Regions from separate parts of the Bradyrhizobium sp. G127 genome, predicted to be linked through region 1. Evidence: predicted binding sites of a transcription regulator. Region 1 holds the regulator's gene; each other region holds the start of a gene.
What was found. Region 1 encodes LexA, which represses DNA repair genes until DNA is damaged. Its sites were predicted from a motif close to TGTTCNNNNTGTGTTCNG; they were not measured.
Positions count from the first base shown of each region.

Region 2: a site for LexA is predicted at 2,987-3,004, ahead of LVY71_RS22470 (PA0069 family radical SAM protein). Genes of this name have one in related genera too.
Region 3: a site for LexA is predicted at 2,783-2,800, ahead of radA (DNA repair protein RadA). Genes of this name have one in related genera too.

Region 1 is NZ_JAKFGN010000002.1:310,989-320,911, forward strand. Features, by position in the region: gene trpD (anthranilate phosphoribosyltransferase) at 1-203, shown strand, start outside; gene trpC (indole-3-glycerol phosphate synthase TrpC) at 217-1,038, shown strand; gene moaC (cyclic pyranopterin monophosphate synthase MoaC) at 1,111-1,548, shown strand; gene LVY71_RS13420 (molybdopterin molybdotransferase MoeA) at 1,559-2,767, shown strand; gene lexA (transcriptional repressor LexA) at 2,960-3,667, shown strand; gene LVY71_RS13430 (ComEC/Rec2 family competence protein) at 3,682-5,961, opposite strand; gene LVY71_RS13435 (glutamine--tRNA ligase/YqeY domain fusion protein) at 6,189-7,862, opposite strand; gene gltX (glutamate--tRNA ligase) at 8,259-9,683, shown strand; gene gltA (citrate synthase) at 9,857-9,923, shown strand, end outside.
Region 2 is NZ_JAKFGN010000003.1:606,940-616,862, forward strand. Features, by position in the region: gene ypfJ (KPN_02809 family neutral zinc metallopeptidase) at 1-382, shown strand, start outside; gene moaB (molybdenum cofactor biosynthesis protein B) at 519-1,073, shown strand; gene LVY71_RS22460 (bifunctional helix-turn-helix transcriptional regulator/GNAT family N-acetyltransferase) at 1,263-2,198, opposite strand; gene LVY71_RS22465 (glycosyltransferase family protein) at 2,265-2,837, opposite strand; gene LVY71_RS22470 (PA0069 family radical SAM protein) at 3,026-4,186, shown strand; gene rnhB (ribonuclease HII) at 4,354-5,109, shown strand; gene LVY71_RS22480 (glycosyltransferase family 39 protein) at 5,181-6,707, shown strand; gene LVY71_RS22485 (NCS2 family permease) at 6,720-8,048, shown strand; gene LVY71_RS22490 (uracil-DNA glycosylase) at 8,045-8,842, opposite strand; gene LVY71_RS22495 (electron transfer flavoprotein-ubiquinone oxidoreductase) at 8,974-9,923, shown strand, end outside.
Region 3 is NZ_JAKFGN010000001.1:2,363,162-2,373,084, forward strand. Features, by position in the region: gene purF (amidophosphoribosyltransferase) at 1-350, opposite strand, end outside; gene LVY71_RS11155 (CvpA family protein) at 395-1,039, opposite strand; gene radA (DNA repair protein RadA) at 1,308-2,750, opposite strand; gene cnbZ (2-amino-5-chloromuconate deaminase CnbZ) at 2,879-3,637, opposite strand; gene alr (alanine racemase) at 3,656-4,825, opposite strand; gene LVY71_RS11175 (replicative DNA helicase) at 4,921-6,420, opposite strand; gene LVY71_RS11180 (cyclopropane fatty acid synthase) at 6,572-7,831, opposite strand; gene LVY71_RS11185 (hypothetical protein) at 8,122-8,997, shown strand; gene LVY71_RS11190 (TetR/AcrR family transcriptional regulator) at 9,094-9,678, shown strand; gene LVY71_RS11195 (PaaI family thioesterase) at 9,678-9,923, shown strand, end outside.

The DNA.
Region 1 (9,923 bases):
CCAATGCCAGCGCTCTGCGCGATGTACTGGACGGCAAGCCCGGCGCCTATCGCAATGTCGCGCTGATCAACGCCGCCGCGGCGCTCGTGGTTGCAGGGCAAGCGAAAGACCTCAAGGAAGGCGTTGCGCTCGGCACCAAGGCGCTGGACACTGGCGCTGCGACCGACCGGCTGACGCGCCTCGTCGCCGTCTCCAATGCTTGAGGAAGAACTGCCCTTGTCGGACATCCTCACCAAGATCGAAGCCTACAAGCGCGAGGAAATCGCCATAGCCAAGCGCGCGTGTTCGTTCGGCGAGATGGAGGCGCGCGCCAAGGCCGCGCCCGCCCCGCGCGGGTTCGTCAAGGCTATCCGCGCGAAACATGCCAGTGGCGACTATGCACTGATCGCCGAGATCAAGAAGGCCTCGCCGTCCAAGGGGCTCATTCGCGCCGACTTCGATCCGCCGGCGCTGGCGAAAGCCTATGAGGCCGGCGGCGCGGCCTGTCTCTCGGTGCTGACCGATACGCCCTCGTTTCAGGGCTCGCTGGATTTCATGGTCGCCGCACGCGCCGCCGTTTCGTTGCCGGTGCTGCGCAAGGATTTCATGTACGACACCTATCAGGTGGCGGAAGCCCGCGCGCACGGCGCGGATTGCATTCTCATCATCATGGCCGCGCTCGACGATGCTGCGGCCAAGGACATCGAGGAGGACGCTTTCGCGCGCGGCATGGACGTGCTGCTCGAAGTTCATAACCGCGAAGAACTCGACCGCGCGCTCAAGCTGCGCTCGCCGCTGCTTGGCGTGAACAACCGCAACCTGCGCACCTTCGAGACCACGCTCGCCACCAGCGAAGACCTCGCGCCGCTGATCCCGAAGGATCGCATCAGCGTCGGCGAAAGCGGTATCTTCGCGCCGGAGGATCTGGCGCGGCTCGCCAAGGTCGGCATGGCTACTTTCCTTGTCGGCGAAAGTCTGATGCGGCAGGCCGACGTAACCGCAGCGACCCGCACGCTGCTGGCACGCAACGATGCGCAACGCGCCACCGGGACGCGCTGAGCCGTGGCCAAGGAAAAATCAAAGAAGACTGGTGCCGCCCTCACCCATATCGACGCCAAGGGCGAGGCGCGCATGGTGGACGTTTCCGCCAAGCCGGATACCGAGCGGGTGGCAGTAGCCGAGGGCCATGTCGTCATGACCCGCAAGACTCTCGATCTCATCGTCAAGGGCAATGCCGCCAAGGGCGACGTGCTCGGCACTGCGCGTGTCGCCGGCATCATGGCGGCCAAGCGCACCTCCGACCTCATTCCGCTGTGTCATCCGCTGGCACTGTCGAAAGTCACGCTCGACATCACGCCGGACACCAAGCTGCCCGGCTGCCGCGTCCGCGCAACCGTGAAGGTCAAGGGGCCGACCGGCGTCGAGATGGAGGCGCTGACCGCGGTGTCGGTGGCATGTCTCACCATCTACGACATGGTGAAAGCCGTCGAGCGCGGCATTCACATCGAAGGCGTCCGTCTGGTCGAGAAGAAGGGCGGAAAGTCCGGTCACTATCTGGCGGACTACTGAGGATTTCACCATGGCGCTGATGCCGGTCGCCGAGGCCTATGCCGCCATTCTCAAGGACGTCAAGGCACTGCCCGAAGAGACGGCCGCGCTCACCGACGCCTTCCACCGCACACTGTCGCGCGACATCGCCGCGCTCCGCACGCAGCCGCCCGCCGCCATGTCGGCGATGGACGGTTATGCGGTGCACGCAGCAGATGCGGTGCCCGGCGCACGATTGAAGGTGATCGGCGAAGTCGCTGCGGGCCGGCCTTTCAACGAGACGGTTCACGCCGGACAGGCGGCGCGCATCTTCACCGGCGGTGTCATGCCCGACGGTGCGGATACCGTTGTCATTCAGGAAGACGCCACCCGCGACGGCGACTTCGTGATCGTCAACGCAGCCATCGCGGCAGGCAGGAATGTCCGCGCGGCGGGCATCGACTTCCGCGAGGGCGACATGCTTCTGCCACGCGGCACCCTGCTGTCCGACCGCTCCGTCGCGCTGGCGGCCGGAATGAACCATCCGCGGCTCCCGGTGCACCGCCGCCCGCGTGTAGCGATCCTGGCCACCGGCGACGAACTGGTGGCGCCGGGCGCAACGCCCGGCCCCGGCCAGATCATTTCCAGCAATGTCTTCGCGCTGACCGCGCTGGTCCGCAGCGAGGGCGCGGAGCCGATCGATCTCGGCGTCGCGCGCGACACGCTTGAGGCGACGTCCAGCAGCATCCGACGCGCGCGCGATCTCGGCGTCGATGTGCTCGTCACCACCGGCGGCGCGTCGGTGGGCGATCACGATTATGTTCAGGAGGCGCTGAGGGCCGAAGGCGTCGACATCGCATTCTGGAAGATCGCGCTGCGCCCCGGCAAGCCGATGATGCACGGACGGCTGAAGTCGATGCGGGTGCTCGGCCTGCCCGGCAATCCGGTGTCGTCCTACATCTGCGCCTTCGTGTTTCTGGTGCCGCTGATCCGCGCGCTGTCGGGACGCACGCAGATCGATCACGTGGCCGAGCGTGCCGTGCTCGGACACGACCTGCCGGCCAACGACAAACGTCAGGATTATCTGCGCGCGCGAGCCGCACCCGGCCCGGACGGCCTGCCGGTGGCATCCTCGGTGGGCGCGCAGGACAGCTCCCTGGTGGCCAATCTGGCGGCGGCCAACGTGCTGATTGTCCGGCCCCCTTTCGCGCCCGCCGCCCCAGCCGGCTCCCCCTGCACGATCCTGCGGCTGCCGCGCTGAACCATCTGCATTCCGTCGCGCGCCGTTGACCTGAAATTAAGGGGTTGCGGAACACATATGGAACAGATAGTGTTCGTTCATGCTTTGTTTCGACTGACTCGCAACTCCTGATCACCCTTCAAAATGGGCCCAGAGAGGCGCGATACCGGCAGCTCGAAACTTCAAGAGTCGCGGGACCAGGGACCTTTTCAGATGCTGACACGCAAACAGTACGAGCTTCTTCGCTTCATCAACGAGCGGCTGAAGGAAGCTGGCGTTCCGCCCTCGTTCGACGAGATGAAGGATGCGCTGGATCTGCGCTCCAAGTCCGGTATTCACCGGCTGATTACTGCGCTCGAGGAGCGCGGCTTCATCCGCAGGCTGGCCAACCGCGCCCGCGCCATCGAAGTCATCAAGCTCCCTGAACTGGGCGTCAATCCCGGCGGTGCACGCCGCGGCTTCACCCCGAGCGTCATCGAAGGCAATCTCGGCAAGGTCCGCTCCAATCCGTCTGCCGGTCCTGACGAGGATGCGAGCTTTCCGGTCTCGGTGCCGATGATGGGGCGGATCGCGGCGGGTACACCGATCGAGGCGCTGCAAACCCGCAGCCACAACATCAGCGTGCCGCCCGACATGCTCGGCTCCGGCGAGCATTACGCGCTCGAAGTGCGCGGCGACTCGATGATGGAGGCCGGCATCCTCGACGGCGACACCGTGCTGATTCAACGCAACGAGAGCGCTGACACCGGCGACATCGTGGTGGCGCTGATCGATGAGGAAGAAGCCACCCTGAAGCGCTTCCGGCGGCGCGGCGCATCCATCGCGCTCGAGCCCGCTAACTCGGCCTATGAAGTCCGCATCCTGCCGCCCAACCGCGTACGGATTCAGGGCAAGCTGGTCGGACTCGTCCGCAAGTACTGAGACGGATCGCTGGATCAATCGTCCGGCTGCAGGTCGCTTTCCGCAGGCGTCGCATCGACCGACTGCGCGGGACGGCCGGGCCGAGCGACAGGCACAGCCGCGTCGTCCTCTGCAATGGCTGGTGACCACGGACGATCGACGCCGCGGGGCCGGATCGCCGTGATTGCGTAGCCCTCAGCCATCTTGCGCAGGGCGAGCGGTCCTCGTCGCTTCAGCATTTCCTGATCCAACACCAGAGCGGCGCAATCGGTTGGCGGCTGCCGCAACGTCACGATCATAGCGGCGCGTGTGCAATCGTCCGAGAAAGCCTCCGGTTTCAGCGTCAACGCAATGATCGCGCCGTCAGCGGCCTGCACCACGCAACCTGAACCGTCGCATGACACGCCTTCCGTCAGCGACGGATCGGCGGCGTTGCGTGCATCGGCATCGGCCGCAAGCCATTCCCGCGACAGAAACGTATCTTTCGCCGTGCGCATCAGCCGCAGCCTGCCGTCCTTGGCGCGCACGCCGACGGTTTGTCCGTCGCCCGCCACCAGAATGTCCGGCTGCGGCGTGGTGAGCGCCCACAGCGCTGCCAGCGCAACGAGCCCTGCTCCGGCCCAGCGCAGCGGCGTACGCAACAGGCCCAAGACAATGATGCCCATGCTCATCGCCGCCAGCGGACCGGCGCCGAATGCCGCCAGCCGCCCGATCGCGCCCGGCAACGCCGCGACCCATTGCGACACCGCAACCATCCAGCCGATGCCGAGATCCATCAGCCGCCAGAACACGCCATCGAAGCCGAACGGCATGGCCAGCAGCCCCAGCAAACCTGCGGGCATCACCAGCACCGACACCACCGGCATCGCGGCGAGATTGGCCACCACGCCGTAAGGCGTCACGCGATGAAAATGAAACGCCGCGTAAGGCATGGTCGCAAGGCCAGCGACCAGCGACGCCAGCGCCAGCATGGTAATTTCCCGCCCGCCCCACAATGCCGCGCGCGCCACCTGAGAATTGTCCGGCGACGCGAACAGGTTCGGCATGCCGAGTTGCACCAGCGCCACAAGCCCGAGCGTGGCGGCGAACGACATCTGGAAACTCGGATGCACCAGCGCCTCCGGCGCGATGATAAGAACGATCATCGCCGCCACCGCGAGGGTGCGGAACGTGATGGCACGGCGATCCACCATCACCGCGATCAGCACCACCGCCGTCATGAAAAACGAGCGCTGGGTCGCAACCTCCGCCCCTGACAGCAGCAGATAGAATGCGGCTGCGAGGAAGGCCGCTGCCGCCGACCACTTCTTGATCGGGAACGTCACGGTCAGCGCGGGAAACAGCGCGAGCAACGCCCGCACCGCGAAGAACACCACGCCCGCCACCACGGCCATGTGATAGCCGGAGATCGACAGCACATGGCCCAATCCAGAGATGAACATGGCGTCGTTGACCGGCGCGGAAATCGCGTCGCGGCGGCCGGTCAAAAGCGCGGTGGCGATGGCGCGCGAATCGCCGCTCAGCACGCTGCGGATGCGCGCGTCGATCGCGTCGCGCATGTTCTGCATCGTCGCAGCATAACGCAGATACGCGCCTCCGGGGCGCGGCGCTTCGATCATCCTGATCGTGCCCATCGCGAAGCCCGATGCGCCGATGCCCTGAAAGTACATATCGCGGCCAAAGTCGTAGCTGCCCGGCCGCAGCGGCGACAGCGGCGGCTGCAATCGCGCTTTCAGTTCTACGAAACTGCCGACCGCCGGTGCGGTGCCCTTTTTGACCGAGAGCCGCACGCGCTCGAGTTTCACCTCACTGCGCGGAGATTCCATCTCCTCCACGCGCAACACGAAGCGGTCGGTGCGTTCGCGCTCGTCATGGGTTTCGACAAACCCCTTCATGGCAACGGAGAACATCGGCCGCGCCAGCACACCATGGGCGACCCGCGCGGTCTTCAGCGCAGCCGTGGCGAAGCCCGCCGACAACGCAGCCAGCATCACAACAAACGGAAAGACCGGATGCTGCCGCGCCAGGAAGGCGGCGATACAGAGCGCTGCCGCAGTCGCTGCAGCAACAGACGCCACCGGCTCGCGCTCCGCCGCGAAATACAAGGCGATGCCGGTGCCGAATGCGACCGGCACCCATGGCAGCAAACGGCCCGGCCCCGCTTCCGCGCGCAGCCAGCTTTTGAGAGCTTCGATCCACGACGACCAAACGCCGATGCCGCTGTCGGCGGCCGCTCCGGCACGCGCCGCATCGCGCGGCGGCCAGGTGCTGACCTGGCCGTGCGTCCGCCGCCGATCGCTGTCCCGACTGGCCATCGCGCCGCCCCGTCCGCGCGTTGCAGTGACGGGATGCTACTGACGAGCCGCCAGCCGGAACAGCGGAACGGATGCAGAATGCGCGGCTATATCTTCAGGCGATTGCCCGAACCTGCAACGCCACGCTTGATGAGAGAACGGCTCTCTGCCCTTCATGGCCGGGCCTGTCCCGGCCATGACGAACTCTGGCGAAGCGCCAAAATGCATTGGCGGCATTTGAGCTGGTCTCAGCCTTCTGACGCGACCTTGGCCCACGTATCGCGCAGGCCAACGGTGCGGTTGAACACCAGCTTGCCCGGCGTGGAGTCCCTGTCGCGGCAGAAGTACCCCTGCCGCTCGAACTGCATCGCGCCAGCTTCATCCGCGCCGGTCAGCGCAGGCTCGACGATGGCATTGACCACTTCGAGCGATGCCGGATTGACCTGCTCCGCGAAATTGGTGGCATCGGGCTGCGGCGCCGTGAACAGCAGATTGTAGATCCTCACTTCCGCCGGCACGCCGTGCGCGGCGCTGACCCAGTGGATCGTGCCCTTAACCTTGCGGCCATCGGGCGCGTTGCCGCCCCGCGTTTCGGGATCGTAGGTGCAACGCAGTTCGACCACGTCGCCCGCTGCGCTCTTGATGACGTCGCGGCAGGTGATGAAATAGCCGTAGCGCAGCCGCACTTCCCTGCCCGGTGCAAGACGGAAGAACTTCTTCGGCGGATTTTCCATGAAATCGTCGTGCTCGATGTAGAGCTCGCGGCCAAATGGAATCTGCCGCGTGCCGAGCGACGGCATTTCGGGATGGTTGACGGCGTCGAGCTGCTCGATCTGTCCTTCGGGATAATTCTCGATCACCACCTTGAGCGGACGCAGCACCGCCATGCGGCGCGGCGCGGTCTTGTTCAGCGTCTCGCGGACCACGAAATCGAACATGCCGATATCCACGGTGCTGTTCGACTTTGCGACGCCGATCCGCTTGACGAATTCGCGCAGCGCTTCGGCCGGCACGCCGCGCCGCTGCAAGCCCGCAAGCGTCGGCATGCGCGGATCGTCCCAGCCGGAGACGTGACCGCCGCGCACCAGTTCGGTGAGCACGCGTTTGGAGAGCAGCGTGTGGGTGACGTTGAGCCGCGCGAATTCATACTGGCGGGGCCGCGACGGCACCGGCAGGTTCTCGATGCACCAGTCGTAGAGCGGGCGGTGATCGGCGAATTCCAGCGTACAGATCGAGTGGGTGACGTGCTCGATGGCGTCGGATTGGCCGTGCGCGAAATCGTAGCTCGGATAAATGCACCACTTGTCGCCGGTGCGCGGATGGTGCGCATGGAGAATACGGTAGAGCACCGGATCGCGCAGGTTGATGTTGCCCGAGGTCATGTCGATCTTGGCGCGCAGCACGCGCGCGCCGTTCGGATACTCGCCCGCGCGCATCCGCGTGAACAGGTCGAGATTTTCATCGACGCTACGTTCGCGGAACGGGCTGTTCTGTCCCGGCTCGGTCAACGTGCCGCGCGTGAGGCGAATTTCCTCCTGCGTCTGGTCATCGATATAGGCCTTGCCGGCCCGGATCAGATGCTGCGCCCAGACGTAAAGCTGCTCGAAATAATCCGAGGCGAAGTGAAGATGCGATCCCCAGTCATAACCGAGCCAGCGCACATCGCGCTCGATGGCGTCGATATATTCCTGTTCTTCCTTGGTCGGATTTGTGTCGTCGAAACGCAGACTGCAATGCCCGCCGAATTCCTCAGCAATGCCGAAGTTCAGGCAGATCGACTTGGCGTGGCCAAGATGCAGGTATCCGTTAGGCTCCGGCGGAAAGCGCGTCACCACGCTCTTGTGCTTTCCGGACGCTAGATCCGCGGTGACAATATCGCGGATGAAATCGCCGCCTGCATCCGATACCGATTCGTCGTTCATTTTGACCCTTTCAAGCCAGCGTGGCAGTTCGCAAGTCCGCACCATTCGGCCGCACGTTCCTTTGCGAACTTGCGAACTGACGCCACACTGGAATCACAACTTCCAGTGTCCTTTAGAATCCGAAATTCGCTACGAAACAGGCTGGGAAAAGAGGCGAACTTCGGATTCAGGACATTGGGGCCTATGTGCCAAATCCGGGGGGCCGCGCCAAGTGCCGTGGACCCTCCCGGCCACGTCCCGATCCCGGATAAAATGCCCTTCCGGCACCTCGGCCGGGCACACCGGTTCCCCACCCCGTAAGGCCGGCGATAACCCTTCTCAATTCGCTCTGAGACAGCCCGCGGACGGTGTGATACACGCCCGCCGGTAACAATCCCGGGACCATTGACCGCCACCATGACCAAACCCGTCGTCACCCGCTTTGCGCCCTCTCCGACCGGCTTCCTCCATATCGGTGGAGCGCGCACCGCCCTATTCAACTGGCTCTATGCCCGCGGGCGCGGCGGCCGGATGTTGCTGCGGATCGAGGACACCGACCGCGAACGCTCAACCGACGCGGCTATCGCGGCCATTCTCGATGGCCTGCAATGGCTCGGCATCGAATGGGATGGCGAGACCGTCTACCAGTTCACCCGCGCCGCAAGGCACCGGGAAGTCGCCGAGCAGCTCCTCGCTGCCGGCAAGGCCTATTACTGCTACGCATCGGCAGAAGAACTGACCCAGATGCGTGAAACGGCCAAAGCCGAGGGCCGCGCCATGCGCTACGACGGCCGCTGGCGCGACCGCGATCCCTCGGAAGCCCCGCCCGGCGTCAAGCCGGTGATCCGGCTCCGCGCGCCGCAAACCGGCGAGACCGTGATCGAGGATCAGGTGCAGGGCCGCGTGGTCTGGCAGAACGAGAATTTCGACGATCTGGTGCTGCTGCGATCCGACGGAAATCCGACCTACATGCTCGCCGTAGTGGTGGACGATCACGACATGGACATCACCCACATCATCCGCGGCGACGACCACCTCATCAACGCCGCGCGTCAGAAACATATTTACGATGCGCTGGGCTGGGACGTGCCGGTCATGTCTCACATTCCGTTGATCCACGGACCGGACGGATCGAAACTGTCCAAGCGCCACGGCGCCCTCGGTGTCGACGCCTACCGCGCCATGGGCTACCTGCCGGCCGCGCTGCGTAACTATCTCGTGAGGCTCGGCTGGAGCCATGGCGATCAGGAGATCTTCTCGACCGAGGAGATGATTAAGGAATTCGACCTGCCCGCGGTCGGGCGCTCGGCCGCGCGCTTCGATTTCGCCAAACTCGAAAACCTCAACGGCCATTACATCCGCAACGCCGACGACAAGGCGTTGCTGGCAAGTTTCGAGGATGTGCTGCAATTCGTTCCGGGCGGCGCGGACCTTCGCGCCAAGCTGAACGACACCACCCGCGCCCAACTGCTGGCCGCGATGCCGGGACTGAAAGAACGTGCCAAAACGCTGATCGAACTGATCGACAGCGCGCAGTTTATTTTCGCCGAACGGCCGCTTCCCCTTGAGCCGAAGGCGGCTGCAGTCCTGACGCCGGAAACGCGGCAACTGATCGGAAAGCTCCGCACCGCGCTTGAAACGGTCACGCCCTGGGCGGCGGCCACCACGGAAGCAGCAATGCGGAGTTTCGCGGAGCAGAATAACCTCAAACTCGGGGCGATTGCGCAGCCGTTACGCGTCGCGTTGACCGGCCGGACCACCTCGCCCGGCATCTTCGACGTTCTGGCCGTACTGGGGCGGCAAACCTGTCTGGAACGCCTGCAAGATCAGGCCTCGGGATAATCAACGCCAATGCAGGGCAGCCCCAACTTTGGGTTGAGACCGCCTATCTTGCAGCGCACACAGCAATAAGCTACCCATTTGAGCCACGCTTCTGGAACAAAACGCTTACATCGCTATATGACCGCTGTAAGCATCGCTTCTTGCCCTGCGCAACACTCACCGGGGACTTCACGATGGATGCAAAGACAAACACCAAAAAAGCAACGCTGACGGTCGAAGGGAAGACCGTCGATTTCCCGG
Region 2 (9,923 bases), on a different contig from region 1:
GCACGAAGCCGGCCACCACATCCAGAACCTGCTGGGGATCCTGGATAAGGCGCGCCAGATGCAGGAACAGGCCGGGAGCAAGGCGCAAGCGAACGCCATCCAGGTGCGCGTTGAATTGCAGGCCGATTGCCTCTCCGGCGTCTGGGTCAATCGTGAGGAGAAGAAGCGTCCCGGATTCCTCGAAGCAGGGGACATCGATGCGGCGTTGCAGACAGCGTCGGCAATTGGCGATGACACATTGCAGCGGCAGACGCAGGGCCGCGTCGTGCCGGATTCCTTCACTCACGGCTCTGCCGCGCAGCGCAAGCGATGGTTCATGACCGGCTATCAGCAGGGCTCCGTACAGGCCTGCAACACGTTCGCGCCGGGTGTTAGTCTCTGATAAGCCGGATCCGTTATCCTGAGGCGCGAGCCGCTTGGCGAGCCTCGAAGGATGACGATGCAAAACGTCGTCGCCCTTCGAGGCTCGGCGCAAGAATCGCCCCGCACCTCAGGGTGACGGCTAAGGATCGAACTCCATGGTTGCCGTCGACGAGACAAGGAAATTCGTTCCGCTCAACATCGCGGTGTTGACGGTGTCCGATTCGCGCGCACTGGCCGACGACAAGTCGGGCATGACGCTGGCGGATCGCCTCACGGCTGCGGGTCATCGCCTTGCCGCGCGTGACATCGTGACCGATGACGTCGAGGCGATCCGCGCCAAGGTTAAAGCATGGATCGCCGATCCCGGCGTCGATGTCGTCATTACCACTGGCGGCACCGGCTTCACGGGACGCGACGTGACGCCGGAAGCCATCGAGCCGCTGTTCGAGAAACGAATGGACGGTTTCTCGATTGCGTTTCACATGATGAGCTACGCCAAGATCGGCACGTCGACCATCCAGAGCCGCGCGACGGCTGGCGTCGCCGGCGCGACTTACGTCTTCTGTCTGCCGGGGTCGCCCGGTGCGTGCAAGGATGGCTGGGACGGTATCCTTGCGCATCAGCTCGACTACCGCACCAAGCCCTGCAACTTTGTCGAGATCATGCCGCGGCTGGACGAGCACCTGAAGCGCGGCAAGGCAAAAAGCTGACCGGGCGATCATATCGAGGCGTGGAATGTCAGCGTCTTCGAAATAACTTCCGGATGATTTTCGCAAGACCCTCATGCAGCATGCGGCACATTTCGCCGCGTGCTTCGAGACGAAGCCGCCGCGCGTTGATCCTGTGAAACCTGATGATATCCGGCGTAACGCAATGTTCGGGTTCGCGCCGCCGGGGCATCACAAGTCGAGCTCCCACGTTTCGCCGATCAGGTCCTGTCCGAAGCTGCGATGCGGTTCGATGGCGGTGCGCACGAAACCCGCGCTTTCATAGATTCCGCGGGCGGCCAGCAGCATGCTCTGCGTCCACAGCGTGATCCTGCGATAGCCGCAACTCCGCGCGAACGCGATGCATTCATCGACCAGCCGCTTGCCGAGGCCAAGACCGCGTCCCGCCGGATCGACGATGAGCAGCCGCAGCTTCGCCACTTCGTCCGATTGCCTGACCAGAAACACCGAGCCGACCTGTCTGCCGTCGATCTCGGCGATCCAGCAGCGTTCGCTCGCCGGGTCGAATTGTTTCAGGAATTGCGCGGCGATCTCGGCGACCATGCCTTCGAATGAAATGTCCCAGCCAAATTCTTCTGAGTAGAGCCTGCCGTGCTGTTGCACCACCCAACCCATGTCGCCCGGCCTGTGCGTGCGCAGTTTCAGATCCGGCCGAGGCGCTTCGTCATCGAGCAAACATTCGATAACAGTCATCGCCTGCAGGAGGCGCTCTCCCCCGTCGCCGGGCAATTTGTCAATCATCTTCCCGACCTCCTGATGGGAGGTGCGGTCAAGGCGATCGAAGGCCTGTTTGCCTTTGGCGGTAAGTGCCAGCTTGACCTGCCTGCGGTCGGACGGCTCCGGCTTGCGGGTCACCAGCCCCTTTTTCGTGAAGGATTGGATAATGCGGCTCAGGTAGCCGGGGTCGAGGCCGAGTTCGGCTCCGATGTCCTTGGCAAGAACGCCGTCGCGATGCGCGAGTTCGAACAGCACTCGGGCTTCCGTCAGCGTGAAGGGGCTTTCGAGCAGGTGCTGCTCAAGCACGCCGATCTTTCGCGTGTAGAAACGGTTGAATCGCCGGATGGCGGCGATTTTTGCTTCCTGTTCTGCTTTGGTATGCGCGTCCATCACGGACAATGCCTCGTCTTGCACCGACGGGCATTTTCGAGATATTGTTGACGGAGTCAACTATTATCAGGCGGCCACGAAAATCTTGGTCCGCAGCACGGCGCGGCCCGTGCGGCCGAGTTTTGAGATCAGCTTGGCCTCGGCGCGGCGCGCGGCGGGGGCGTAGCCGCCGACCCGCTCATAGTGATCGCGGGAAATCAGCAGGCCTTGATCGGCGGAAGGGCCGGAGATGAAGCGGGTCAGCAGCCGCACGCCGTCCCGGACCGTCGCTTCTTCATAAGGCGAACGCGCATAGCGGAAGATGCCAGCGCGCTGACGTCCGCTCAGCGACACCCGCTGCATGAACTGGGCGGCTTCGTCGATCCAGCCGGCTTCCAGCACCGCCCCGGGGAGCAGGAACATCAGCCATGGCGACCGGCTTTGTTCCGCGCCTGCCGCAAGCGCCGCCGCCCGCGAGCCGTCGAATTTCAGGAAATCGCAGCCCGCGATGTCGGCCACCCGCTCGATCGTTTCGGAACCGGGCCGGTCGACCAGGACCACCTTCTGGACGATTCCCGCAGCCGCCCCGGGAACGAGGGCAGCGAGGGTGGCAACGACAGGTTGCTCGACGCCTTCGGTGGGAATGACAACGCTGATCATGGGTCGGTGCTGGAACGCTATCCGTCAAATGCTTGATGCGGCATTCGTTATCATCTTGTCACACTCAGAACAGCCCGTCAGGTGCAGCTTTTTGCGGCATTCGCAATATGCAGGCACTGATCAGAAAATCCTTGAGGACAGCAGATTGAAGTTCTTGTTTTGTTCTCATTCGCTGTTATGTTGGGAGTATGAGCCGCGCATCCCATGCCCTCAAACACCCGCCGGTGACGGCGCCCTCCGAACCGGCGGGTGTTCCTTCTCCTTTTCCCGAAATTGAAGTCGCTATCGACCGCGAGCGGCGCAGGGGCCGAGGCGCACAATCCAACGCCAGCGGGCGGTTTGAGGCGGAAGCTCGCGTCACCTTCGATGACGGGTGGCAAAGCCTTGAAGAACTGCCGCCGTTCAAGACCACTGTCAGCGTCGACACCGCGCGAAAGGTTATCACCCGCAACGATTCGCCGGACATCGGGTTCGACCGCTCTATCAATCCCTATCGGGGCTGCGAGCACGGCTGCGTCTATTGTTTCGCGCGGCCGACCCACGCCTATCTCGGACTGTCACCCGGACTGGATTTCGAATCCAGGCTGTATGCCAAGCCCGACGCTCCGGAATTGCTGGAGAAGGAACTGGCCGCGCCGGGCTACGAGCCGCGCATGATCGCGATCGGCACCAACACCGATCCTTATCAACCGATCGAGCGCGAGCGCAAAATCATGCGCGGTATTCTCGAGGTTCTGGAGCGCACCGCACATCCCGTCGGCATCGTCACCAAGTCGGCGCTGGTGACGCGCGACATCGACATTCTCGCGCGGATGGCAAAGCGCAATCTCGCCAAGGTGGCGATTTCGGTGACGTCGCTCGATCCGAAACTCGCGCGAACCATGGAACCCCGCGCCTCGACTCCGCAGAAGCGGCTTGAGGCGTTGCGGCAACTATCGGAAGCGGGCATTCCGACCACTGTCATGGTGGCGCCGGTGATTCCTGCGCTGAACGATTCAGAGATCGAGCGTATTCTTGACGCGGCCGCGCATGCCGGCGTCAAGGAAGCGAGCTACGTATTGTTGCGGCTGCCGCTCGAAGTCCGCGATCTGTTCCGCGAATGGTTGATGGCGAATTATCCGGACCGGTACCGGCACGTCTTCACGCTGATCCGAGACATGCGCGACGGCCGCGATTACGACTCGCAATGGGGCACGCGCATGAAGGGCACCGGGCCGATGGCCTGGATGATCGGCCGGCGTTTCGAGATCGCCTGCGAGAAACTCGGTCTCAACAAGCGTCGTTCCAAATTGACCACCGCTCACTTCGCGCGGCCCAAGCGCGGCAACGAACAGTTGGATCTGTTTTAAGAGCTGACGCGATTGGTGGTGAAGAGTGCTCCTCACCTCTCTCCGCAGGCGGGGAGAGGTAGCAGGGCAGCATTCCGCACAAGATGTGATGCCCCGCGTCTCTGAATAACGGGCATTGATGACATTTCCGGCTTGCGGGGCCGCGCCCGCAGCCGCAGCATCCCGGCATGATTCGGGACAAATCCACACCGGTTCCAAAGACAGCGAAAAGCGCGCCGCGCAAGGGCGTGATCACGGTGGCGTCACCCACCTTTCGCCGGGAACGTGCATTGCTGAAGCGCGGCGTCTGGCCGGTCGCGGGGTGTGACGAGGCTGGGCGCGGTCCGCTGGCGGGGCCTGTGGTCGCGGCGGCCGTGATCCTCGACCCGAAGCGGATTCCCAAAGGCCTCGACGATTCCAAGCGTCTGACGCGCGAGCGCCGGGAGGAATTGTTCGAGGAAATTTGCGCAACCGCGCTGGTCTCGGTCGCTCTCGCGCCGCCCTCGCGGATCGAGCGCGACAATATCCTGCGCGCATCGCTGTGGGCGCTGGCCCGGGCGGTGCATTCGCTGCCCGAACCGCCGAAGCATGTCTTCGTCGATGGCCGCGACCGGCTGGATACGCCCTGCGACTGCGAGGCGGTGATCGGCGGCGACGGCCTCGTGGTGTCGATTGCCGCGGCGTCGATCGTTGCAAAAGTTTCGCGCGATCGGCTGATGTGCCGGCTGGCGCAGGACCATCCCGGCTATGGCTTCGATCAGCACATGGGCTACGGTGTCCCGGCTCATCTCGACGCGCTCGACCGGCTCGGGCCGACCATTCATCATCGCCGTTTTTTCGCGCCGGTCGCCGCCGCGCGCCGCAAGCACGGATTCGAGGACGCCATAGTCCCCGCAGCGATCGAAACAGCGACGATATCTGAGGATGTTGTCCTGACCGCGTAAGCGGTTCGGTTGCCTCGCTGCGCGGCGCGCTTTATCACTGAACGTCCCTCCAAGGCCGGTTCATGCGTTTCATGCGTTTCACTTCCCTGATCGTCGAACTGGTCCGTGCCCGGCCCCGCCTGATTTTCTGGCTCGTGGTGCTGGCGCAGGCAGGGTTGTGGCTGTTTCTGCCGTGGCTGCTATACGGAAGTCCGCCGGGCGATGTTGCGACGGTGCTCGCGTTCGGCAGGGAGTACCAGGTAGGGACCGATCTCGGCCCTCCGGCCGCATTCTGGCTGGCTGACGTCGCGCTCCGGCTGTCCGGCAATCACATCTTCGGCGTCTATCTGCTGTCGCAGCTTTGCTTCATCGTAACGTTTTGGGCGCTGTTCAAGTTGAGCAGCGCCATTGTCGGCGCGCAACAGGCGGTCCTCGTCATATTGCTGACGTCGACCATCACGGCCTTCTCCTTTCCCGGCGCTGAATTCGGCCCGCTGATTCTGGCGCGGCCGCTTTGGGCGCTGGTGCTGCTGCATACGTGGCAGATCATCGGGCAGGGACGGCGCAGCGCCTGGTTCCTGCTGCCGGTCGAGACCGCTTTGCTGCTGTTGACCACCGCGGCGGCAATCCCGTTGCTGATGTTGCTGGGCGGTTTCGTGCTGGCGACGCGAAAGGGCCGGCGCGCGTTGGCATCGGCTGACCCTTTATATGCAGCCATCGTCCTGATCGTGCTGGTGCTGCCATATGTCATCTGGCTGGTGCGCGCGGACGCGGTGGCGCTGCCCTCGTTGCCTGCGGTGACGGATTTTCAGAACAGGCTGTTCGGATGGGGTGGGCTGCTGACAGGCCTGCTGTTCGCGCTGTCAGGCGTTGCACTGCTGCTGATCTTCAATTCGCGTTACCTTGATCGAACGCCGGATGACGCGCCGATCATCTATCGTCCGCCGGTCGATCCCTTCGCGCGGCTGTTCGTCTACGTTTTTGCGCTGGTCCCTCCGTTCGCGCTCAGCCTGATCGCGGCGCTGTTCGGCAAGGAGCAGGTCATCGGCGGCGACGGCATCGCGCTGCTGCTGGCGGGTCTGGCGGTCATCGTCGCATCGGGCGACTTGATCGCGCTGCGCCGGCAACAGTTCCTGCGGTCGGTCTGGCTTCTCATCATGGCGGCGCCGGTCGCCGTTGTGCTTGGTCTGACGTTCGTTCAGCCGTGGATCGGCGGCGGCGAGGTCAGGACCTCGCTGCCTGCGCGGGAGATCGGGCTCTTCTTCGGCGAGAATTTCGAGCGGCGCACCGGCCGTCCGCTTGCGGCGGTGGCGGGCGATCCGCAATTCACGACCCTGATCGGTTTCGCCGCGCCGTCGCGTCCGCATGTGATGCTCGATGCGACGCCACAGCGGACACCGTGGATCACGCCCGCGCTGTTCAGCGAAAACGGCGGTGTGGTGGTCTGGCGCGCGGCGGACACGGCGGGCACGCCGCCGGCTGATATCGCGCAACGATTTCCCGGCCTCGTGCCGGAAGTGCCGCGGGCATTCGAATATACGGTTCGCGGCCGTCAGAGCCTGCTGCGGATCGGCTGGGCCATTGTCCGTCCGCAGCGTGCGACGCAAGGGCTGCGATAACTGGGGAATGCGATGAACGAGCGGCCGGACATATCTTCGAGGACATTTCTCGACCGCCGCTTTGGCCTCACACAGAACGGCACCACCGTCCGCACCGAATTCATCGCGGGCGTCACCACATTTCTCACGATGGTCTACATCGTGTTCGTCAATCCAACGATTCTCGCCAACGCCGGCATGGACAGGGGCGCGGTGTTCGTCGCGACATGCCTTGCGGCTGCCGTCTCGACCTTGGCGATGGCGTTTCTGGCGAACTATCCGATTGCGCTCGCGCCGGGCATGGGTCTGAACGCGTTCTTCGCCTTCACCGTGGTGCTCGGCTACAAATACACGTGGCAGCAGGCGCTCGCGGCGGTGTTCTGCTCCGGCGTGATCTTCTTTGCGCTGTCGATCTTCCGGCTGCGGGAATATGTCATCGACGCCATTCCGCGAAACCTGAAATTCGCGATCTCCGCAGGCGTCGGTCTGTTCCTCGCGATCATCGCGCTGGAACAGGCCAAGATCGTGGTGGCCAGCCCGGCGACGCTGGTGACCGCAGGTCCGCTCGGCGTTGCGCATCCGGCGCCGGTGCTGTGCCTGCTCGGTTTCGCGCTGATCGTGGCGATGAACGCGCGCAACGTCAGGGGCGGCACGCTTATCGGAATTCTCGCGGTATCGCTGCTCGGGCTGCCGCTGGGACTGACTACCTTCAATGGTGTGGTGTCGCTGCCGCCCTCGCTCGCGCCGACCCTGTTCCAGCTCGATTTTTCCCGCGCAACCGAGCTAACCTTCATCATCGTGGTGTTCAGTTTTCTTTTCATCGACGTGTTCGACAATGCCGGAACGCTGATCGGCGTGACCCACCGCGCCGGGCTCACCGACAAGGACGGCAACCTGCCGCGTATGAAGCAGGCGCTGATGGCCGACAGCTTTGCCGCGATGTTCGGCGCGCTGATCGGCACCTCGACCACCACCAGCTATATCGAAAGTGCATCCGGCGTTGCCGCGGGGGGACGTACTGGATTGACGGCGGTGTTCGTTGCGCTGTTCTTTCTGCTGGCGCTGTTCTTCGCGCCGCTCGCGGGCATGGTGCCGGCCTATGCGTCGGCCGCGGCGCTGCTCTATGTCGCTTGCGTGATGGCGCGGGGTCTCGCCGACATGGCGTGGGACGACGTGACGGAATATGCCCCCGCGGTTGTCACCGCGATTGCGATGCCGCTGACCTATTCGATCGCAACCGGCATCGGCCTCGGCTTCATCACCTATGCGGTGATAAAAATTCTGGCGGGCAGGTTTTCGGACGCAAAGCCCGCGGTGATGCTGCTGGCTGTAGTGTTCGCGGCGAAGTTCGCGGTTGGTTAATTCTCGCTCTTCGCCAGTTCTTTCTGAATTGAGCGCAGGTCCTGCCAAGTCAACCGCTTGTAGATCGGCTGCCGCAACAGATAGGCCGGATGGAACGTGGCCATCGCCTTGATCTTCCGCGTGCCGGTGTCGTAGTCGAACCACCGGCCGCGCGTCTTCATGATGCCGTCCTTGAGATCGAGCACCGCCTGCGACGACGGCTTGCCGAGACACACCAGCACGTCGGGATTGACCAGTTCGATCTGCCTGCGGATGAAGGGCAGGCAGATTTGCGTTTCCTGTGGCGAAGGATCGCGGTTGCCGGGGGGCCGCCACGGGATGATGTTGGCAATATATACCCTGCTGCGGTCGAGGCCGATCGATGCCATCATCAAATCGAGCAGCTTGCCGGAGCGACCGACGAACGGCAGCCCTTCGAGATCCTCATCGCGTCCGGGCGCCTCGCCCACGAACATGATCTTCGCCTCGGGGTTACCGTCCGCGAACACCAGCCGCGTCGCGGTCGATTTCAGCGCGCAGCCGTCGAAGCGTTCCAGCAATGCGCGTAACTCCGCCAGCGATGCTGCTTTCGGCGCGAGTTCGCGCGCAGACTGGATCGCCGCATCGGGTGCGGGCACCGGATCGGCAAGCACAGGGGCGGGAGCCGGGTTCGCAGTGCGAAACAACGCTGGCTTGGCTGCTGGTTTTTCCTCGGCCGCAACGTCTTCCGACAGCCGGTTGACGGGGGTTTCCGACAAGGCGCAATCCACTCCGGCCTCGAGATAAAAGGCCAGAAGGTCGCGGGCGCTGGGCATGGGTTCGGGCGTTGTCACGGCTGCCAATCTAGGACGGATCGCGGTGCAGCGAAACGGGGTTGTTCTTGCGCCAAAAATCGGGAAGAACGATGCTTAGAAACGTTCTGAACCAGCAATTTTGAGAAGATGTCATGAGCACTGAACCGCTTCCGCCGCGCGATTCCATGGAATTCGACGTCGTGATCGTCGGAGCAGGGCCATCGGGCCTCAGTGCCGCGATCCGGCTGAAGCAGATCAATCCAGACCTGACCATCGTCGTGGTCGAGAAGGGCTCTGAAGTCGGCGCGCATATTCTGTCCGGCGCGGTGATCGATCCGGTATCGCTCGACAAGCTCATTCCGGACTGGCGCGAAGACGCCGACTGCCCGCTCAAGACCCAGGTGAAGGACGACCAGTTCTTCTGGATGACCTCGAGCGCGGCAATCCGGCTGCCGAACTTCGTGATGCCGCCGCTGATGGACAACCATCACTGCTTCATCGGTTCGCTTGGCGACGTCTGCCGCTGGCTTGGTCCGAAGGCCGAGGCGCTTGGCGTCGAAATCTATCCGGGCTTCGCCGCGGTCGAAGTTCTCTATGGCGAGAACGGTGAGGTGCGCGGTATCGCCACCGGCGACATGGGCGTGGCGCGTGACGGTTCGCACAAGCCGTCTTATACCCGCGGCATGGAGCTGCTCGGCAAGTACACCCTGTTCGCCGAAGGCGCGCGCGGCTCGCTCACCAAGCAATTGATCGCGAAGTTCGCGCTCGACAAGGACAGCGAGCCGTCGAAGTTCGGCATCGGCCTCAAGGAGGTCTGGCAGATCGATCCGGCGAAACACAAGAAGGGGCTGATCCAGCATTCCTTCGGCTGGCCGCTGAACCTGAACACCGGCGGCGGATCGTTCCTCTATCACTATAACGAGAACCTGGTCGCCGTCGGCTTCGTGGTGCATCTGAACTACGACGATCCCTATCTGTCGCCGTTCGAGGAATTCCAGCGCTTCAAGACCCATCCGAAAATTCGCGAGACGTTCGAGGGCGCCAAGCGCATCGCTTACGGCGCACGCGCCATCACCGAAGGCGGCTACCAGTCGGTGCCGCG
Region 3 (9,923 bases), on a different contig from region 1:
AGGATAGTGCCGCCGGTGGTGGAGTAACGGACGTGGCCGACGGCCATGTTGCCCGGGAGGCGCGAAATAACTTCAGCGCGGGAGAAGGTGTCGCCGACGAGACCGAGACGCCGTTCGGAGTGGAAGCGACCGTTGTCGTAGGTGACGATGCCGGCGGCTTCCTGGCCGCGATGCTGAAGGGCATGAAGGCCCAGCGCCGTGATGGCCGCGGCGTCGGGGTGGCCGAAGATGCCGAACACGCCGCATTCCTCGCGGAGCGTGTCGCCGTTGAGGTCTTTATCGAGATCCCAGTCGAGGTCGGTATCGGGATTTTGGGGCGGGTTGCTCGCATCGCCAGAGGGGTTTTTCATATGGTCCACCGCGCCCTTCGTATGAGGCAGAACTGGCACTGAGCCTAGCGTCCTGCGGCTTTGCCTTCGATCAACTGCTTCAGCCCGTCACGAGCCGATTTTCCATACCCGCCATCGTTCCCCACCGTTGCCGTCGTGCGCGGTTCGGGAGCAGCATCGGTCTGCTCCTCGTCGCCCTTTTTCTTGAACCTCTTCAAGATGGTGTTCTCGGGGTCGTCCGGCAAGAGCGACATCAGCCAATCGCCGGTTCCCTGCAACATCACTCGCGACTTGGCATTACGAACCCATTCGGGCTGTTGTTTGTCCGGCACCAGCCAGGCGAAGAAAAGGAATGCGACCACCATGATGAGCAGGCCGCGGGCGAGGCCGAACAGGAAACCAAGGGTGCGGTCGAGCGCGCCGATGCGTGAATCCAGGATCATGTCCGAGATGCGCACGGTGATGATCGAGACCACGATCAGCGTGAGAATGAACACCCCGGCCACCACGGCGATGGCCGCGACGGTGTCGTTGTTGAAGTAGGTTTTCGCGGTCGGCAGCAGCTTCTGATAGGCATAGAGCGTGGTCAGCGCGGCCGCGCCCCACGCTGCGATCGACAGGATTTCGCGCATGAAGCCGCGGATCATCGCCAGCAGGCCCGACAACAGCATCACAGCAAGGACGATAATGTCGAGAAGCGTGATCGGCATCGGCTGGTCAGGTCCGCTTTCAGTTTCAAGAGCCGCCACAAGAACCGCGAATCGGGTCGTCTTGCGCCCGGTTAGCTGACGGCCATATGGCACGTCCCGCAAGGGCCGGGAACCCGCAACCCCCAGCATCACACCGTCAAAACCGGATCGCTCCCGTTGATCGTCCGATTCAGTTAACGGACGGTATCGGCGGGCTGGCTGACAGGTTTCGAGGTCACGGCCGGGCGCGGATTATATAGCGCCCGGTCATGCGAGCGTCACCTCGCCTTTAGTCATCATCCGGTCTGAATCCGGCTTCCGCAGTGGTTTTTGCGGCAGCTGTGGCTTTGCGGCCCTTCGCGGCGATGTCCGCGACCAGCGAGGTGAGCGAACCGACGCTGGCGAGGGACAGCCCCGCATCGCTGCCAGCATCACCCCTTGCATTCTCGGGCAGCACCGCGCGGCCGAAGCCGAGCTTGGCCGCTTCCTTGAGCCGCGCCGAGGTCTGGGCCACCGGACGCACCGCGCCCGACAGCGAGATTTCGCCGAAATAGACCGCATCGACCGGCAGCGGCGCATTGACCAGCGATGACACCAAGGCAGCGGCGGCGGCAAGATCGGCCGCCGGCTCGTTGATGCGCAATCCGCCGGCGACGTTGAAATAGACGTCGTAGCCCGACAGCTTGACCCCGCAATGCGCTTCCAGCACCGCCAGCACCATCGACAGGCGGCTGGAATCCCAGCCCACCACGGCACGCCGCGGCGTGCCGAGCGTGGTCGGCGCGACCAGCGCCTGCAATTCCACCAGCACGGGCCGTGTGCCCTCGATGCCGGCGAAAACGGCGGTGCCGGGACTGCCGAGATCGCGCTCCGACAGGAACAGTTCGGACGGATTGGAGACCTCGCGCAGGCCGAGGCCGGTCATCTCGAACACGCCGATCTCGTCGGTGGGGCCGAAGCGGTTTTTCACCGCCCGCAGGATGCGGAACTGCTGCGAGCCTTCACCTTCGAACGAGAGCACGGCATCGACCATGTGCTCGACCACGCGCGGGCCGGCGATCTGGCCGTCCTTGGTGACATGGCCGACAAGGATCAGCGCCGCACCGGATTTCTTGGCGAAGCGGATGAGCGCCTGCGCCGAGGCCCGAACCTGCGTCACCGTGCCGGGAGCCGATTCCACCGTGTCGGTCCACATGGTCTGGATCGAGTCGATGACCACGAGGCGAGGCGGCTGGCCTTCCGACAGCGTGGCGATGATGTCCTCGACCGAGGTCTCCGACGCAAGCTGCACAGCGGCATCGGCGAGGCCGAGACGTTCGGCGCGCAGCCGCACTTGGCCAACGGCTTCTTCGCCGGAAATATAGACCGCGCGATGACCGGCGCGGGCGAGCAGGCTGGTGGCCTGAGTGAGCAAGGTTGATTTGCCGATGCCAGGATCGCCCGCCATCAGCAGCACCGAGCCGCGCACGAAGCCGCCTCCGGTCACCCGATCGAGTTCGGCCATGCCGGACGGCAGGCGCGGGGGCTCCGGGCTGGCACCGGTCAATGTCTGGAGCGCGAACAGGCGGCCCTTGCGCTTGGCGCGCAGGTTGGCGGGCACCGAGATAGCGCCGGTCGGGTCTTCTTCAGACAGCGTGTTCCACTCGCTGCAGGACTCGCACTTGCCCTGCCACTTGTTATAGGCCGCGCCGCAATTCTGGCAGACGAAGGAGAGAGCTGCGGGGCGGGCCATCAAGAAGGTCCTGAGAAAAAGTGGTCTGAGAATGTTCTTCTTTTGTTCGCTATCTTGCGCCAAAAGTCAATCCAGAATTCGCACGTCGCTTGTCATCGAAGCTTTTCGTCAGAAGCTCGCCTGCAAACTCAGCGCCCCGCAATCACGAGCTCCGCCCGCACGCTGCGGACATCCACCTCGAACTCCATGCCGATGACCGGCGGCCACGCCGGATACCAGGCCAGGCCGATCTGACTGATGCTGGATTCGGCGAATACGGTGTCGAGCAGGGGGCGGACGTCATGGACGGTGTAGATTTGCGCTGCGGTCACGCGCGCCCAGTCGCAACCGAGTGCGGCGACACGCTCGCGCATCGCGTCCATCACAAAGCGTGCTTTGACCTCGAGCCCCTTCAATGACACGTCGCGACCGCCGACAATGCGCTCCGCAGGCGGCGCGCCATCGCGGATTTCCGGTTTTCCCGAGATCAGAAAATCGCCCGACGCGCCGGATTCCGGAACGGTGTAGGTGAAGGCGAAGAACATCGCCTCATTGGGGATTTCGGTGATCGGTGCGAGGTTGCTGCGCGCCAGCGGATTGATCTCGCCGGCCTTGCATCCCCAGTCATGCAGTGTCTTCAGATATTCGCCGTTGAATTTCTGGAACTGCTCACCGGTCATGGCGGCTGGCGAGCGCAACTCGCATGCAGCAAGGGCCGTCACCGGCCTGCCCTCATGCCCGAGATGCCGTTTGATGAAGGCAAAGCCGTCGGCCATCGGAATCGGATGAAGAAAGCGTACCCTGCGCAACCCGAAGCCCGGCATCGCGGCAACGCCGGCGGAAAACGGTCCGCCGGGGGAGACGATGAATCTGTAATCGCCCGGTTTGAACTCCATCACGTCAGGCATTGCCGATCCTTTCGTGGTTCAGTCGCCGCCCTTGTAGACGCGCGCATAGCGCTTGCCGAGGCTGGTCAGCACCTCATAGCCGATGGTGCCGAAATGATGCGCGAGCTCGTCCACCGTGATGCCTTCGCCGATCAGCGTCACCATGCCGCCGCGCCGGATCGCACCGGGCGGAACGTCGGTGACATCGATCGCCATCAGGTCCATCGAGATGCGTCCAGCAATCGGGCAGCGCTGCCCTGCCACCATCACCTCGGCGCTGCGCACATTGTCGATGCCGCCCGCCGCGCGAAAGTATCCATCGGCGTAACCGGCGGTAACGATGGCAAGCCGCGTCGGATGCCGCGCGGTCCATGTGGCTCCGTAGCCGACCGTTTCGCCTTTCTCGATGGCGCGCGTTTGCGCCACGCGCACCCTGAGATCGACCACCGGCAGCATCGGTGTGTCGGCTTCCGGCGTCGGGTTGACGCCGTAGAGCGCAGCACCCGGCCGCACCAGATCGAAATGGAATTGCGATCCAAGAAAGATGCCGGACGAATTGGCCAATGAGGCGGGGACGCCGGAAAACAGCGATGCGATTTCGCGGAAGGCCGCGACCTGGCGCCCGTTAATCGGGTCGCCGAGCACTTCGGCGCTGACGAGATGACTCATCACCAGCGAGAAGCCGTGATTGCCGTTCTTGATGCGCGGCTCCAGCGCCTGCGCATCCGCGATGCGGAAGCCGAGGCGGTTCATGCCGGTGTCGATATGAATCGCAGCAGGGCCTTCCCAGCCGCTGGTGGTGCGGAACGCATCCCATTCGGCGAGTTCGGTGGCATCGCCGATCACTGGGCGGCAATCGAACTTCGCATAAAGATCGCCCGAGCCCGGAAAGAATCCGTCGAGTACATAGATAGCCGATGTCGGCGTGACCTCGCGCACCGCGCGCGCCTCGTCGAGCGTCGCGACGAAGAATGTCCTGCATCCGGCTTTGGCCAGCGCGCGGCTGACCTGCGTGATCCCGCAACCATAGGCATCCGCCTTCACCACGGCGGCGCAGTCGGCAGGGATGGCCTGGCTGTTGAGCTTGCGCCAGTTGGCGACGATGGCGTCGAGATCGATCGTCAGCACGCCGGTCACGCCTGCAGGTGCTGTAGCGGCGGGCTTGTTTGCAGCGGCGTCGATGGATTTGGTGTCGGAAACGAGAGTCATTGGCCCAACAAAATACGAAGCGTGTGATTCAGCAAAGCTGAACCAGACTCTAGCACACTCTTTACGGAGCAATTGTGGACTAAAGTTAGAATCGCCTAGCCAAACCGTTCGGGCAACTGGCCGTCATGGGAGAGGTCGCCGAACCGCGTGACGTTGGCGTCGAATTGCAGATTGATCGTGCCGGTGGGGCCGTGACGCTGTTTGCCGATAATCACTTCGGCCTTGCCGTGGACCAGCGACATGTCGAACTGCCACTTCTCGTGCTCGGGCGTGCCGATGCGCGGCTCCTTGCTCTGCAGGTAGTATTCCTCGCGATACACGAACAGCACCACGTCGGCGTCCTGCTCGATCGATCCCGATTCACGCAGGTCCGACAGTTGCGGACGCTTGTCGTCGCGGCTTTCGACCTGACGCGACAACTGCGACAGCGCGATGATGGGAACGTTCAATTCCTTCGCCAGCGCTTTCAGGCCGGTGGTGATTTCGGTGATTTCCTGCACGCGGTTGTCGGAACGGCGGCCCGATCCCGACAGCAGCTGGATGTAGTCGATGATGAGCAGGTCGAGACCCTTTTGCCGCTTCAGCCGCCGCGCGCGCGCGGTCAGTTGCGAGATCGACAGGCCGCCGCCGTCGTCGACATAGAACGGCAGGTTCTGCATCTCGATCGAGTGGTCGCGGATCTTGTCGAAATCCTGCTCGCTGATGCCGCCGCGGCGGATCGAACTCGATGAGATTCCAGTGCGCTCGGACAGAATACGCGTGGCGAGCTGCTCCGCCGACATTTCGAGCGAGAAGAAGCCCACGATGCCGCCGTTGACCGATTTCATCTGGCCGTCGGCTTGCAATTCGCCGCGCCAGGACCGCGCGACGTTGTAAGCGATGTTGGTCGCCAGCGCCGTTTTGCCCATGGCAGGGCGTCCGGCGAGGATGATGAGGTCGGACGATTGCAAGCCACCCATCTTGATGTCCATGTCGCGCAGGCCCGAGGCCAGTCCCGACAAATTGCCATCGCGGCTGTAAGCCGCCGCGGCCATGTCGACCGCGATGGTCAGCGCCTGCGAGAATTTCTGGAAGCCGCCGTCATAGCGGCCGGACTCGGCCAGGTCGTAGAGCTTCTTTTCCGCGTCCTCGATCTGCGCGCGCGGCGCGAAATCCACCGGCGCGTCGAAGGCGACGTTGACCATGTCTTCGCCGAGGCGAATGAGATCGCGCCGGATCGAAAGATCGTAGATCGTCCGTCCATAGTCCTGCGCATTGATGATGGTGGTCGCTTCGGCAGCGAGACGCGCGAGATATTGCGCCACCGTCATGCCGCCCAGGTCGGTGTCAGCCGGAAGAAAGGTCTTCAACGTCACCGGGGTCGCGACCTTGCCGGCGCGGATGATGCTTGCCGCGGTCTCGAAGATCAGCTGATGGATCGGCTCGAAGAAATGCTTCGGCTCGAGGAAATCCGAGACGCGATAAAAGGCGTCGTTGTTGACCAGAATGGCGCCGAGAAGTCCCTGTTCGGCCTCGATATTGTGAGGCGCAGTCCGGTAGGCCGGCGTGCCGGCTTCCGGCGCGAGCTTGATAATGTTCGAATCAGTAATGGCCATAGCGACGGAGTATGCTTCCAATTCGGCGAATGCGGGGCGCGTATCTGGCACCGCCACAGGGCCGCGCGAAAGCACGTTGTCAGCTTATACACACGCCGCCCACAGATGTGTGGACGCGGCGGTATGCAAAGGCGATGGAGCTTGACCGTGACTATTCGCCCGCCAGCCGCAGCAAGGGGCGTTTCGCCGCCTCAACCCCGCGCAACCGCTGTTCTTCCAGGGCGATGTAATCGCGCGTGAGCGGAACCGCGTCCTGCTTTTTGGTGAGCTGGATCTGGAACACCATGACGTTCTGCTTGCGGAACGACATTTCAGACGACGCTAGATAAAATTCCCACATCCGGACAAAGCGCTCGTCGTAGAGTTTGGCTGCCTCCTCGCGCCGGGCAAGGAAGCGTTCGCGCCAGGCCTTTAGTGTTTCGGCGTAATGCAGCCGCAGAATCTCGATGTCGGCCACAAGGAGGCCCGCGCGCTCGATCGCGGGCAGGACTTCCGACAGCGCGGGAATATAGCCGCCTGGGAAAATATACTTCGCGATCCACGGGTTGGTGATGCCAGGTCCTTCCGGGCGGCCGATGGAATGCAGCATCATCACGCCGTCGCTGGTGAGCAGTTCCGCGCAGCGTTTGAAGTAGGTGTCGTAGTAGTCGACGCCGACATGCTCGAACATGCCGACCGAGACGATGCGGTCGAACGGGCCGGGCGTCGCGCGATAGTCCTGCAAACGGAATTCAGCGCGGTCGGTCAGGTTCAATTCGTCGGCGCGGGCATTGGCGACGCCAAGCTGTTCCTCGGACAGGGTCACGCCGGTGACCTTTGCGCCGGTCATCTCTGCGAGATAGAGGCCGAGGCCGCCCCAGCCTGAGCCGATATCCAGCACGCGCTGATCCGGCTTGACCAGCAGCTTGGCGGCGAGGTGGCGTTTCTTGGCAAGCTGAGCGTCGTCGAGCGTGGAATCGGGCGTTTCGAAATAGGCGCAGCTATATTGCATGTCGGCGTCGAGGAAGAGGCGATAGAGCCGTCCGTCGAGGTCGTAATGGCTGGCGACGTTGCGCTTGGAGCGGGCCGGGGGATTGAATTGCTGCCAGTGGCGGATCAGGTAGCGCAGCCACCACCGGACCTTGGACCAGCGCGGCACCATATCCGGCTGGCCGAGCGCGACATCAAGCAGATCGGCGATGGAGCCCTTTTCCATCACGAAATCGCCGTCGGTATAGATTTCCCCGAGCGCCAGTTCCGGGTCGAGCAGAAGGTGCCGTTCGGCCTCGGCGGTCAGGAATTTGACCGAAACGGGCTGGCCCGTTCCGTCGCCGCAGGTGAAGGTGCTTCCCGACGACGTCGTAAAAGTTATCGTGCCGCGCCGGATGAACTGGCTCAGGCAAAATCGCAGCAGACGATCCATCGAACGCATGTCCAACGATCCATGTGGTCCCTAGCATTCTGAATGTTGGGCATTTTCGGTTCCGGTTTCAATCGCAATTTGCCGTATACGCCGCCCGCGTAAACCTGATCTGCGTTTTCGCCCGGTGAGCTTCGGGCGGAGGCCTGAAAAGTGAGCATCCTGCTCTCGCGACAGGCTCACGAACATGCCAAAATCTCGGTGCTTCCATTCGCGTCATAATCCGCTAAAGGTGACCGCGAGGCCGAGGGCAGGGCGGCGTGAGTCCCGCCCTTGACCGGCTAGATATCTGGAGACCTTGGATGTTGAGCCGAGCGCTCATTTTGGCGGCGGTGGCTTTTGCTTTGGGCTGGTTCGGGGTGGTCCCGGCAGACGCGCAGAATCTTGAAGCCGGCAAGCCTCCCTCCCAGATTTTCTCCAGCACCTGCTCGCTGTGCCACAAGAGCGCGCGCGGGTTGCTGAAAAGCGTGTCGCCGGGGTCGCTGCCTGGCTTCCTGCGCCAGCACTACACCACCAGCACCGACATGGCTGCCGCTATGAGCGCTTATGTGCTCTCCAGCGGTGCCGCCAATGCGCCGGTCGCCGGGGGAAATCTGACCAGGCAGGGTCAAGAGGCGAAAAGCGGGGGCGCGCCATCGGAGCCAGCGGCGGAGCGTGGCCGCAGGCCATCGCGTGAAGTTGCCCGGCCCGACGCGGACGGAATACAGGGCGGCACGCCGCCCGGTGCGGGTGCGCCTGACGGCGCATTGGCTGCCCGTCAGAAGGCGGCCGCCGAGCGCAGGGCGGCCCGGCTTGCCGCCAAGGGTAAGGCAGGGCTGCCGCCGAAGGACGAGGCCCGGCACGAGACACCAAAGGACGCGGCCGCTACGACCGAGGCGTCCAAATCCGATTCACCGAAGGCCGATTCGCCAAAGACCGAGACCGCCCGAACCGAATCCCCGAAGGCCGACGGCACGCGCCCGGATCCGGTGCCCGCCGTTACGCCGGCACCAAAGGAAGGGGAGAGCCGGCCCAAGGAAGCCGAGAAGCCGGCTGATGTCGCGGTCGCGTTGCCGAAGGCAGAGATTCCCTCTGGCCCGCTGACCATCGACATGGGACCTCCGCCGGCACCGAAGGCTGCCTTCGCTGGACCTCCCCCGACGCCGGCCGGAAAGCCGGAACCGCCCATCTCTCACTGAGGCCCTCGCGACGGGGCGGTCATTCTCCGCCGCCAAAGACTGTCTTGACTAGAGTATTACTCTAGAGCAATGATCTAGACATCGGGGGATGTGGCGATGGCGGACGTGCGGACTGGTTTGCTGACGGCGGCGCTGGAAGTGTTCGACCGGGACGGCTTCGAGAAAGCCACGGTCGCCACGATCCGCGAACGGGCGGGCGCGTCCAACGGCAGCTTCTTCCACTTCTTCAACTCCAAGCGCGAACTCGCAGGCACGCTGTTTCTCCACGTGCTGCGGCGCTACCACCTCGCGATGCTCGCCGCGATCGATACGCCGCTGGATGCAGACGAGGGCATCGCGCGATTGATCCGCACGCATCTGGAATGGGTGGTCAACAACCGGAGCGAGGCGAATTTTCTGTTTGAGATATCCCGCAGCGAGTGGGCTCAGGATGTGCGTGATGCGCGACATGCCCAGAACTCCACGCTGATGGAGGGCATCGAAGCCTGGCGGGCCCCGTTGGTCGCCAGCGGTGAGTTGCGTCCGATGACGGCCGCTATGTTTTCCAGCCAGATCATCGGACCCGCACAGTTCTTTTGCCGCGCGTGGCTGTCGGGCCGTGACCCGATTGATCCGCGAGAGCAGGCGGATGTGCTGATCGCATGCGCCGTTCGCGCATTGACGACAAGCGGAGGCCGCTAATGCTTCAAGAGATCGATGCAGAATTCGCCTCGATTGCAGCCCATATTCGCAGCAATGTCATGCGTCAGGGGTTCATGGTTCATGTTGGCGCAGAAGTGACAGATCTAACGCGCGGCGGTTGTGTGCTGTCGGTCGATCGTCGTTCGGAACTGTTGCAGCAGAACGGCTTCTTTCACGGTGGTGTCACCGCGTTCCTGATCGACAACGCGACGACGATTGCTGCTGCGACAGTAAAGGGGCAGGCG